One region of the Pseudomonas anguilliseptica genome, then DNA from elsewhere that is predicted to be linked to it. Evidence: predicted binding sites of a transcription regulator. Region 1 holds the regulator's gene; the other holds the start of a gene.

What was found. The regulator FliA, encoded in region 1, starts transcription of late flagellar genes. The targets are predictions, from matches to a motif close to CTAAAGTTTNNNNNNNNNNNGCCGNTAA.
Region 2: BLW24_RS24165 (flagellin N-terminal helical domain-containing protein) is a predicted target of FliA. The motif match lies at 1,364-1,391, and genes of this name have one in related genera.

The regions. Positions count from the first base shown of each region.
Region 1 covers NZ_FNSC01000001.1:3,293,662-3,299,578, forward strand. The annotation lists gene flhA (flagellar biosynthesis protein FlhA) at 1-204, shown strand, start outside; gene flhF (flagellar biosynthesis GTPase FlhF) at 220-1,518, shown strand; gene fleN (flagellar synthesis regulator FleN) at 1,596-2,426, shown strand; gene fliA (RNA polymerase sigma factor FliA) at 2,423-3,169, shown strand; gene BLW24_RS15935 (chemotaxis response regulator CheY) at 3,266-3,640, shown strand; gene BLW24_RS15940 (protein phosphatase CheZ) at 3,660-4,448, shown strand; gene BLW24_RS15945 (chemotaxis protein CheA) at 4,460-5,917, shown strand, end outside.
Region 2 covers NZ_FNSC01000001.1:4,957,899-4,963,815, forward strand. The annotation lists gene BLW24_RS24165 (flagellin N-terminal helical domain-containing protein) at 1-1,263, opposite strand, end outside; gene BLW24_RS24170 (cephalosporin hydroxylase family protein) at 1,537-2,316, opposite strand; gene BLW24_RS24175 (acetyltransferase) at 2,309-2,965, opposite strand; gene BLW24_RS24180 (DegT/DnrJ/EryC1/StrS family aminotransferase) at 2,962-4,077, opposite strand; gene BLW24_RS24185 (class I SAM-dependent methyltransferase) at 4,074-5,297, opposite strand; gene BLW24_RS24190 (dTDP-4-dehydrorhamnose 3,5-epimerase family protein) at 5,294-5,854, opposite strand; gene rfbG (CDP-glucose 4,6-dehydratase) at 5,851-5,917, opposite strand, start outside.

The DNA.
Region 1 (5,917 bases):
GAGAAGCTGCAGCGTTCCCTGGTGGAAGCGGCGCAGCGCCAGGAAATGCTCGGCAAGCCAGTGATTCTGCTGGTGGCCGGTCCGGTCCGGGCGATGCTCTCGCGATTCGCGCGGCTGGCGGTTCCGAGTATCCATGTACTGGCATACCAGGAAATTCCGGATAACAAGCAGGTCACCATCGTTGCGACGGTGGGGCAGAACTAACCGAGGTTACAGGCCATGCAGGTCAAACGCTTTTTCGCCGCCGATATGCGTACCGCCATGAAGCTGGTGCGTGATGAGCTGGGTGCCGATGCCTCGATCATTGGCAATCGCCGGGTTGCCGGCGGTGTCGAGCTGACCGCCGCGCTGGATTATCAGGTGCCTGCCGCGCCAGCCCGTCAGCCCAACCCGGCGCTGGAAGCCGAGCTGCGCAAGACCCAGGCAAAAATCGCCACGGCCCAGGCGGAACTTACCACCCGCACCCAGGTGGATGCCGGCAAGGACCGCCAGCTGTTTGGCGCCGCTGCGAGCCAGCCGGCTGACAGCTTGGCCGCCGTGATGCGCAAACCTCAGGCAGTGCCTGCTGCAACCGATCAGCGCGCCCTGGATGCCATGCGTTTCGAACTCCACGGCCTGCGTGAGCTGATTGAAGTGCAGCTGGGCTCGATTGCCTGGGGCCAGTTGCAAAACCGCCGCCCACAGCAAGCCAATCTGTGGCGCCGCCTGCAGCGTATGGGGTTGTCGGTCGAATTGTCGAAAGCGCTGCTGGAGCGTGTCAGCACTGTGACCGAACCTCGCCAGGCCTGGCGCATGGTGCTGGCGCATCTGGCCCACGCGATCAAAACGCCGAAGCAGGAACCGATGGAGGAGGGCGGCGTGATCGCCCTGGTCGGCCCGGCTGGCATGGGCAAAACCACTACGCTGGCCAAACTGGCCGCTCGCTACGTGCTCAAGTACGGCGCGCAGCATATTGCACTGGTAAGCCTGGACAGCTACCGCATTGGTGCTCAGGAACAACTCAAGACTCTGGGGCGCATCCTCAATGTTCCGGTGACCCTGGTCGATCCCGGCCAGTCGTTGACTCAGGCCTTGGCCCCGCTGGCGCGTAAGCGTGTGGTGCTGATCGACACTGCCGGCCTGCCTGCCAACGATCCAGCCCTGCGCATGCAACTGGAAGCACTGGCCAGCCGCGGCGTCAATGCAAAAAATTATCTGGTAATGGCCGCTACCAGTCAGGGCCAAGTGCTGAAAGCCGCCTACCATAGTTATAAGCGCTGCGGATTGTCTGGCTGCATCCTGACCAAAGCGGATGAAGCTACCAGTCTGGGTGAGGTTTTAGGACTGGCTATTAGCCAGCGTCTACCGGTAGCCTATCTCACTGATGGGCCACGCATTCCCGATGACTTGCAGATTCCCCGCAGTCATCAACTGGTGAGCCGGGCCGTAGGGCTGCAGGCTAGCCAGGACCCAAGCGAGGATACGATGGCGGAGATGTTTGCCGGCCTTTACCAGCAACCCACCCGACGCGTCAGCTAAGCGTCGGGCTGTTGGAATTGAACCGCGCTTAGCCGGCCAAGTGGCTCCAGTCGAAGTTAGACAAGGTGTGTAGAAATATGGGTATGCATCCCGTACTGGTGATTGCGGTGACCGGCGGCAAAGGTGGCGTCGGTAAGACCAACGTCTCGGTGAACCTGGCGTTGGCCCTGGCCGATCTTGGTCGCCGGGTGATGCTGATGGACGCTGACCTGGGCTTGGCCAACGTCGATGTGCTGCTTGGCCTGAGCGCCAAACGCACCCTGGAAAACGTCATCAGTGGCGAGTGCGAACTGCGCGATGTATTGCTGCAGGGGCCGGGCGGTATTCGTATCGTGCCGGCCGCGTCTGGTATCCAGAGCATGGTGCAGCTGTCACCCATGCAGCATGCAGGTTTGATCCAGGCGTTCAGTGATATCAGCGACAATCTTGATGTGCTGATTATCGACACTGCCGCCGGTATTGGTGATGGTGTAGTCAGCTTTGTTCGCGCCGCTCAGGAAGTGCTGGTGGTTGTGTGTGATGAGCCTACGTCGATTACCGACGCCTATGCGCTGATCAAACTGCTCAACCGCGACCATGGCATGAACCGTTTCCGGGTACTGGCCAATATGGCTCATAGCCCGCAGGAAGGTCGCAACCTCTTTGCTAAGCTGACTAAAGTCACTGACCGTTTTCTCGATGTTGCCCTGCAGTATGTAGGTGCAGTGCCTTACGATGAGTCAGTGCGCAAGGCCGTGCAGAAGCAGCGCGCGGTCTACGAAGCCTTCCCGCGCTCGAAGTGCGCGCTGGCGTTCAAGGCGATAGCCCAGAAAGTCGACGCCTGGCCGTTACCGGCCAACCCGCGCGGTCATTTGGAGTTTTTCGTTGAGCGTCTGGTGCAGCAACCGATCGCGGACACGGCCATATGACAGCAGCCTCTGGACTTCGTATGTATAGCAAGGCGCAGGCGCAGGATTCCCAGCACCAGTTGATCGAGCGCTACGCGCCCCTGGTCAAACGCATTGCCTATCACCTGTTGGCCCGTCTACCGGCCAATGTGCAGGTCGACGATTTGATTCAGGCCGGGATGATCGGTCTGCTTGAAGCGTCAAAAAAATACGACTCCAACAAAGGTGCCAGTTTCGAGACGTTCGCCGGTATTCGCATTCGCGGCTCAATGCTTGATGAAGTGCGCAAAGGTGACTGGGCGCCGCGTTCGGTGCATCGCAATAGCCGCATGGTCAGCGACGCAATTCGAATAATTGAGGCCAGAACCGGCAGAGACGCTAAAGATCAAGAGGTTGCGGCCGAACTCCAATTGAGTCTCGAGGATTACTACGGCATTCTGGGCGACACTTTAGGCAGCCGCCTGTTCAGTTTCGACGACCTGCTTCAGGACGGCGAACACGGTGGGCTGGGTGAAGACGCTGGCAGCAACCACCTCGAACCTTCTCGTGATCTGGAAGATGAACGCTTTCAGGCGGCCCTGACAGATGCCATTGCCAACCTGCCGGAGCGCGAACGCCTGGTGTTAGCGCTATATTACGATGAAGAACTGAATCTTAAAGAGATCGGCGAGGTGTTGGGGGTTAGCGAATCACGTGTAAGCCAACTACACAGTCAGTGTGCCGCTCGTTTACGCGCTCGTTTGGGTGAGTGGCGTGCACATTGAGTTGTTTCGCTAACGCTGGGCCGGTTTCACGATTAAAAGCGCACGCAGGTTGCTGGGTGCGTTTGGGACTGTACGGAGGTCGACTTGGACAAGAACATGAAAATCCTCATCGTTGATGACTTTTCAACGATGCGACGGATCATCAAGAACCTCCTGCGTGACTTGGGGTTCACCAACACAGCGGAAGCCGATGATGGCGTCACCGCGCTGCCCATGCTGCAGAGCGGCAGTTTCGACTTTCTGGTGACCGACTGGAACATGCCTGGCATGACAGGCATCGACCTGCTGCGCGCGGTGCGTGCAGACGAGCGCCTGAAAACTCTGCCGGTGTTGATGGTCACCGCAGAAGCCAAGCGCGATCAGATCATTGAAGCAGCCCAGGCTGGGGTTAACGGTTATGTAGTTAAACCGTTCACTGCCCAGGTGCTGAAAGAGAAGATTGAAAAGATCTTCGAACGGGTCAACGGCTGATGTCTGCCATGAGGGTGCTATGGAACATAAAGATTCCGTTCAGGGTGACCTTGAGTCGAGCCTGAAACACAACGCTCGCCAACTGGTAGACAGCCTGGAACAAGGCAATTTTGGTGAAGCGGTACAGTTGATACATGAGCTCAACAAAGCGCGTGACCGTGGTTTGTATCACGAGATCGGCAAGCTGACCCGTGAGCTGCATAACGCCATCGTCAATTTTCAGCTCGCCCCCCATATGCCGCATGCCACGGAGGTTTCGCAAATAACCGATGCCACCGAACGGCTGAATTACGTGGTAACGATGACCGAAAAAGCGGCCAATCGCACCATGGATCTGGTTGAGCAGAGTGCCCCACTGGTTAACGACCTCAGTGATGAGGCGCAGAGCCTGAGCGCTGATTGGGGACGCTTTATGCGCCGCGAGATGAGCGCCGATGGTTTCCGTGAACTGGCCAAGCGTGTTGAGCTGTTTCTCGCGCGTAGCGAGCGCGACGGTGCCAAACTGTCTGGGCACCTCAACGATATTTTGCTGGCTCAGGACTATCAGGATTTGACTGGGCAGGTGATCAAGCGAGTAACCCAGCTGGTTACCGAGGTGGAAAGCAACCTGCTGAAGCTGGTGTTGATGGCCAGTCAGGTGGACCAGTTTGCCGGCATTGAGCACAACCATGAGTTGCTCCGCGCCGAACAAGAAAAACAAAAAGAGCCTTCCCGTGGTGAAGGTCCGCAGATTCATGCCGATAAGCGTGAAGACGTCGTATCCAATCAGGATGATGTCGACGACCTGCTTTCCAGTCTGGGATTTTAGGAGCACGTCTTATGAGCTTCGGCGCCGATGAAGAAATCCTCCAGGACTTCCTGGTAGAGGCCGGCGAGATTCTTGAACTACTGTCCGAACAGCTTGTAGAGCTGGAAAGTCGCCCGGACGACATGAATCTGCTCAACGCTATTTTTCGCGGGTTTCATACCGTTAAAGGTGGTGCCGGTTTTCTCCAGCTCAACGAGCTGGTGGAATGCTGCCATATCGCAGAAAACGTCTTCGACATCCTGCGTAAGGGTGAGCGGCGCGTCGACTCCGCTTTGATGGATGTGGTGCTGGAAGCACTGGATGCCGTCAACAGCATGTTTACCGAGGTCCGTGAGCGCACTGATCTGACTCCTGCTACTCCTGAGCTGCTTGCCGCCCTGGCACGCCTGGCTGAGCCGGCAGGTGCTGAAGAGGCTGCGCCGATTGAAGCGCACGCCGAGCCTGAGCCTGAAGCCGAGGTTGCAGTCGAAGAGCCCACTGGCGATATCACCGACAGCGAGTTCGAGCAGTTATTGGGGGCCTTGGATGAGTCTCCGGCGCAAGCGCCCAGCGCCGCCAGCAGTGATGAGATTACCGATGATGAGTTCGAGTCCTTGCTCGATCAGCTGCACGGCAAAGGTCAGTTTGTAGCGCCTGACGTTGCTGTTGCACCAGCGGCACCTGTCGCGGCTGCGCCAGTTGCCGCGGGCGGCGATGAAATCACCGATGATGAATTTGAATCGTTGCTTGATCAGTTGCATGGCAAAGGTCAGTTTGCTCCGCCACCTGTGTCAGCACCTGCCGCACCGGTGGCCAAGGCCGAGCCAGCTGATGCACCGAGTGGTGATATCACCGACGATGAATTCGAAGCCTTGCTTGATCAGCTGCACGGCAAAGGCAAGTTTGTCGAACCTGAAGCGATCAAGCCCGTTGCTCCCGCGCCGGTTGCCAAGCCTGCTGAACCGGTCAAGGCCGCAGCTAAACCCGCTGCCAAGGTAGAGCCTGTCAAAGCCTCTACGCCACCGGCCGCCGCGCCAGCAGCTGAGAAGGTTGCGGCGCCCAGCGAGGCAGAAACCACTGTGCGGGTCGATACCGCACGGCTGGATGAAATCATGAACATGGTCGGCGAACTGGTGCTGGTGCGTAACCGACTGGTGCGCCTGGGGGCCAGCAGTGCCGACGAAGCCATGTCCAAGGCAGTGTCCAATCTGGATGTGGTAACGGCCGACCTGCAGACTGCGGTGATGAAAACCCGCATGCAGCCGATCAAGAAGGTCTTCGGGCGCTTCCCGCGTCTGGTTCGCGACCTTGCGCGTAACCTGAAAAAAGAGATCAACCTGGAGCTGGTTGGTGAAGAAACCGACCTCGACAAGAACCTGGTCGAGGCATTGGCCGATCCGCTGGTCCACTTGGTGCGTAACGCAGTCGACCACGGTATTGAAACCCCGGAAGAGCGTGAGGCCTCTGGTAAGGCGCGTGGCGGTAAGGTG
Region 2 (5,917 bases), 1.7 Mb from region 1:
CACACCACCATCGATGGTGCTGAAGTTTTTCACTTCAAACGCATCCGGCGACTCGAAGCGCAGTTGCCCCACAACCGCAGCACCCAGATCGCTCGCAGCACCACCACCAGCACCACCAATAGCGACGGTAGCGCCAATATTGTCAGAGTTATCCGATGCCGACTGGTTATCACCTTCAAAACCGAGGGTTTGGATGTTACCCGCTACCTCAGTACCACTCGTACCGCCAGTGAAATTGGTGATTACGATGTTGTCGCCACGTTCGCTGGTCAGTTCCAGGGTACCATCAGCATTGGCACGAGCAGTAACACCGGTCTTGCCCGCTTCCTTGTTGACCGCATCGGCAACCGCCGAGAGATCGTTCCAGTCGGTGATGTTGGCCGAGATCGCTACCTTATCGTCGACATTGGCGTCGTTGGAACCATACAGGTTAAAGCTGAGGGTTTCAGCATTGGTAGTGGTACCACCAGTGATGTCAATTTTCGCTACGGTGCGAGCCTGGGCAGTGATGCCTGTTGCATCGGATACACCGTTCACGCCATTGGCCACATCACGCGCCGAACCGTTCACTGCAAGGGCTACGGACGCAGTACCCAGCTTGCCTGCCAGGGTCAAACCAGCAGTAGTAGCAGGTGAGGAGGAATAACCAATAGTAGTGGTAGTCAAGGCAGCAAAATCACTACCGGCGACCGCAACTTTACCACCCTGGCTAGCATTGGCTGCACCCGCTTCAGCACTGCTGAAACGGTTGGCACCGATACGGGCCGCACCTGCAGCACCGATAGAAACGCTGATGGTTTCAAAGGCGTTGGCACCGACCTGGAAGCTCTGCGAGCCGAAAGTACCGTCAAGAATCTTGCGAGCACCGAAGCTGGTGGTCTCAGCGATACGATTCAGCTCTTGCTGCAACTGGGACACTTCACCCTGAAGGGCTGCACGTTCAGTTGCACCGTTGGAACCGTTGGCCGATTGCAGCGCCAAGTCGCGCATACGCTGCAGGATCCCGGTGGACTGCTGCAGAGCGCCTTCAGCCGTCTGCGCCAGAGAGATACCGTCGTTGGCGTTACGAGTGGCTACGCTCAGGCCATTGATCTGACTGGTCAGGCGGTTGGAAATTTGCAGACCAGCAGCGTCATCTTTGGCGCTGTTGATACGGAAGCCAGTGGACAGGCGCTGCAGGGATGTGTCCAGGCCTTTGGATGAAGTATTCAGGTTACGCTGAGTATTGAGTGACGCTACGTTTGTGTTGACTGTAAGGGCCATGGTGTTTGCCTCCAAAGGACCGTGCTACTGAGATTGTCTGAGCCTGCGAGCTTCGGGCCTGCTTTGCTCAGACGCCCCATAAAGTTCGCATTCGATCTTTATATCGGCGCTACCAGCAGCAACTTTAGGCAGCTTTAGCAAGAAAATTCTCAGATTTTTTTCTACTTACCGATCAGTCAGTTAGGCTGCCAAACAGCAGCCAATACGACGTATTGATGGAAAACTTGACGCTTACAGCAACATTCACGCGCACACGCGGCGGACCTTAGAAGCTCAAGCCAGACGTTTCAGAAACCCATCCGGTGCCACAGTAATCAATAGCTTGTCCTGCATCGCCTGATCTATGACGAAAGCCTGACCAGCGTCTGTCTTGAGGAAAGCATGCACGGCAGTCTTGGGGTTGTCGCCTGGCCCCCAGGGGCGATCCGGAAAGAAGTCGGCCGGCATGTCTTCGACCACCGTATCGAAGACCACGCAGTAGCTGCCTGGGCTGACCAGCGGACTGTACAACTCCAACTCACGCAGCACATGCGCGTGGGTATGGTTGGAGTCGAGAATCACCAGTACCCGCTGGGCACTGGCCGCCTCACACCGCACCTGGGCCATCACCTCGTCACCGATTGATGAGCCTTCGATTAGGCTGATCCGTGAGAACAGCGGATGCTCCTCAATAGCAGCTCGGTTATGCGGACGAATTTCGATATCCACCCCAACCACTCGCCGTGGCGCAGCAGTGCGCCCTTCGCACAGATCGAGCAGAGCCAACAGCGACGCATTGAGGATCAGCGAGCCACCATGGGCGATACCGGTTTCGATGATCAGATCCGGCTTCACCGTCCACACCAGCTCCTGCAGAGCGACTATGTCCTGCGGATACTGGATGATGGGGCGACCAAGCCAGGTGAAGTTGTAGGAATACTTGTGCTGGCAGCTGTGCACCAGCCAGTCAATCGACTTGGCCTGCAATGCGCTATCGGCGCCAGCACCCTGAGCATTCTGTGCGCAATCATCGCGAAAAGTTTGATGTTGCGCCGCATAGTCCTGCTTAGCCATCCAATGACTCCTTTTCAATCGGTTCATAACGAAGAATGCGGGCAGGATTGCCCACCACCACTGCGCCTGCCGGGACATCCCGAGTAACCACGGCTCCGGCACCAATAGTCGCCCAGGCACCGATGCGCAACCGCGGTAAAACTACCGCGCTGGCACCAACGAACACACCATCGCCAACCTCCACCTTGCCACACAGATTGGCCCCTGGTGCGATGAAAACAGAATCACCCAGACGGCATTCATGATTGATGATGCTGCCGGCGCTGACACTGCAATTGCGCCCCAGACGCACATCGGCCTGTAAGACGGCGTACTGCTGCAGATAACTGCCCAACCCCAGTTCGACCATCCCCAGCTCAAGCTGCGGGTGAATAAACTGCCCAAGCTCGGCACCGGCCGCCAGCAACGCTCGGGTGGTCTGGTGACGGGTGCGAGTATCGCGGGTAATCAGATTGACCAGAAGGTGCTCGCCGATCAGCTCAGCCAACCGTTCGAAACCGCCAAACACCGGGAGACCGTGGAAATCCATACCGTGTTTTGCGGGATCATTGTCCAGCAGCCCCGCTACCGGTTGACCGGCACCGATAACCGCGCGCGCCTGGCCCACCAGTTCCGGGTTATTGGCACCGAGTAGCAACAGCGGTTTCACAGCTGCAACCCCTGCAATATGGCATCGACCACCCGCTGCTGGTCGACAGCCACGAGATCGTGATAGCTCGGCAGGTTGAAGGCTCGCAGGGCGAGGTCGTGCGCCCGCGGCGTACTGACCGGCGTCAGGTTGGCGAACACAGGGGTATCACTGAGCGGCTGGAAGAAGACTCGCGCATCGATGCCAGCCTGGCCCATATGCATCAGCACCCGATCACGCTGCCCGGCCAACTCCGATGGCAACACCAGAGTCGGCATCCAGTAACTGTTGCGGCAGTCCGCCGCTTCGGGGTTCATCCTGGTCCCCGGAATCGAGGCTAGCAAGCGCTCCTGGTAGAGGGCGAAGATTTCCCGCTTGCGCGCCACCAGCTCCTCGATACGTTCCAGTTGCGCGCAGCCCAGGGCCGCCTGCAAGTTGGAGATCTTGTACTTATGGCCCAACTCGGACGGCCAGAACTGGCGCATGTCGCCGGCTGCACGACCGTGGTTATTGAGCTGCTGAACGCGCTTGAGCAGAGTTTCATCGCGGGTCGCGAGCATGCCACCCTCACCAGTGGTCATGGCCTTGGTGCCATGGAAGGAGAACACCGAGAAGGTCGAGCAGCTGCCGGCTTTCTGCCCGCGCCACTCTGAGCCCAACGCCTCGGCAGCGTCCTCGATCAGTGCCAGACCATGGCGCGCGGCCAGGGCCTGCAATTGTTCCAACGCAGCCAGATTGCCATACAGGTGCACGGCAATGATCGCCCGGGTGCGTGGCGTAATCGCACGCTCAACCGCCGCTGGATCCAGGCACCATGAGTCCTCCAGCACATCGACCAGCACCGGGGTGGCCCCGACATAGAACACCGGCGCTGCCGAAGCGATCCAGTTTATGTCGGCGAGAATCACCTCATCGCCCGACCCGATGTCCAAAGCACGCAGCCCCAGATGCAAGGCACCGGTACAACTCGAGGTGGCATGCGCATAGGGCACATTCAGATAGGCAGCGAACTCACGCTCAAAACGGTTGATGTAGTCATAACAATGCTCGCCCCAGCCATTACGGGCGGCATCCAGCACATACTCAACTTCACGGTCGCCGATACTCGGCTTGGTATAGTGAATTTTGCTCATAGCACTTGCAGCTCCGGCACTGCCACCACAAAGTGTCCGCCCCACTCATAGATTCCGGCCTGCTGCTGAATCACCTCGTCACGCAGATTCCACGGCAGGACCAATAAATAATCAGGCTTATCGACGGCAATGCGCGCCGGAGCAACCACCGGGATGCGACTGCCGGGGAGAAACTTGCCCTGCTTGTGCGGGTTGGCATCGGCTACCCAGGTCAGCAGATCGCTACGTACGCCGGCATAGTTGAGCAAGGTATTGCCCTTGGCTGCCGCACCGTAAGCAGCAACTGTCTTGCCTTCGGCTTTGGCCTTGAGCAGGAAGCGCAGCAGCTCATGTTTGATGCGCTCGGCGGCAGGGGTCAGGGTCGAATAGAAGGCGGAGGTTCTAATGCCGGCCTGCTCTTCGCGCGCCAGCAACTCGGCCACGGCTGCAGAGGCGTCACGCTCACCGCCAACTCGCTGCGCATAGACCCGCAGCGAGCCGCCATGGGCTGGCAACTCCTCGACATCGAAAATATGCAGACCATTGCGCGCACACAGGCTCTGTACGGCCGTAAGCGACAGGTAGGAGTAATGCTCGTGGTACAGGGTGTCGAACTGCTGCTCGGCCATCAACCGCAGCAGATGGGGAAACTCGAAGGTGGCCACACCGCTCGGCTGCAACAACGTGGCAAAGCCCTTGAGGAAATCATTGATATCCGGCACATGAGCCAGCACGTTGTTGGCCGCCATCAGGTCGGCACGCCAGCCCTCTGCTGCCAGGGCTGCAGCCGTAGCCTCGCCAAAGAACAGCTCACGAATCTGCAAGCCCTTCTCCCGCGCCGCACGCGCGGTGCTGGCAGTCGGTTCGACGCCCAGGCAGGGAATGCCGCGCTGCGCCACGTACTGCAGCAGGTAACCGTCATTAGCGGCGATTTCCACCACCCGGCTCTGGGCATTCAGGCCAAAACGCTCGACCATCTGCGTGACGTAACGCTGGGCGTGCTCCAGCCAGCTGCTGGAGTAGGAGCTGAAATAGGCATAGTCGGCATCGAACAGACTATCGGCAGAACGGTAATCCTCGGTCTGTACCAGCCAGCAGCTGTCGCACACCAGCACCCGCAGCGGCACCCATTGCTCGGCCTGATCAAGCTGATCGGCGCGCAGGTAGGCATTGGAAGGCGGCGCAGTACCCAGGTCTATCAGCGGCACATGCAGGCCGGCACCACAACCTCGGCACTTCATAACTCGACTCCCTGAAAATCAGTGGCCAACGGCGGATGCGCCGCGTCTCGGGCAGAAAGATTGCTGACTGGCAATGGCCAGGTGATCGCCAGACGCTCATCACAGGGGAATAAACCACCCTCATGTTCGGGGCTGTAATCCGCACTGTGCAGGTAGAGCAACTCGGCATCGTCACTCAGCGCCTGAAAACCATGGGCAAACCCCGGTGGCAGCAACAAGCTTCGGCCATCACCGGCCTCCAGGCGTTCGGCATGCCAGTGCAGAAAGGTCGCAGAATCGCGGCGGAGATCCACCGCGACATCCCACACTGCACCACGCAGGCAGGTAATCAGCTTGGTTTCGGCATGCGGCGGATACTGGAAGTGCAGGCCACGCACGCTGCCACGCTGTGCGGTACGCGAATGGTTGATCTGGCGAATCTGCAATGGCTGCCCGAATGCAGCCAGACTGCCCTGACAGAACAACCGAGCAAAACGGCCACGTTCGTCTTCATGCACCTTGTGCTGCAGGCTGAATAGACCCGCCAGCGGCAGCACCCGCAGACTCAGCTCACTCATGCGCCCCCCCTGTAGCCAGCCAGCTGAGCCAGGGTCAAGGCGCGCATATCCTCACCACGCTGC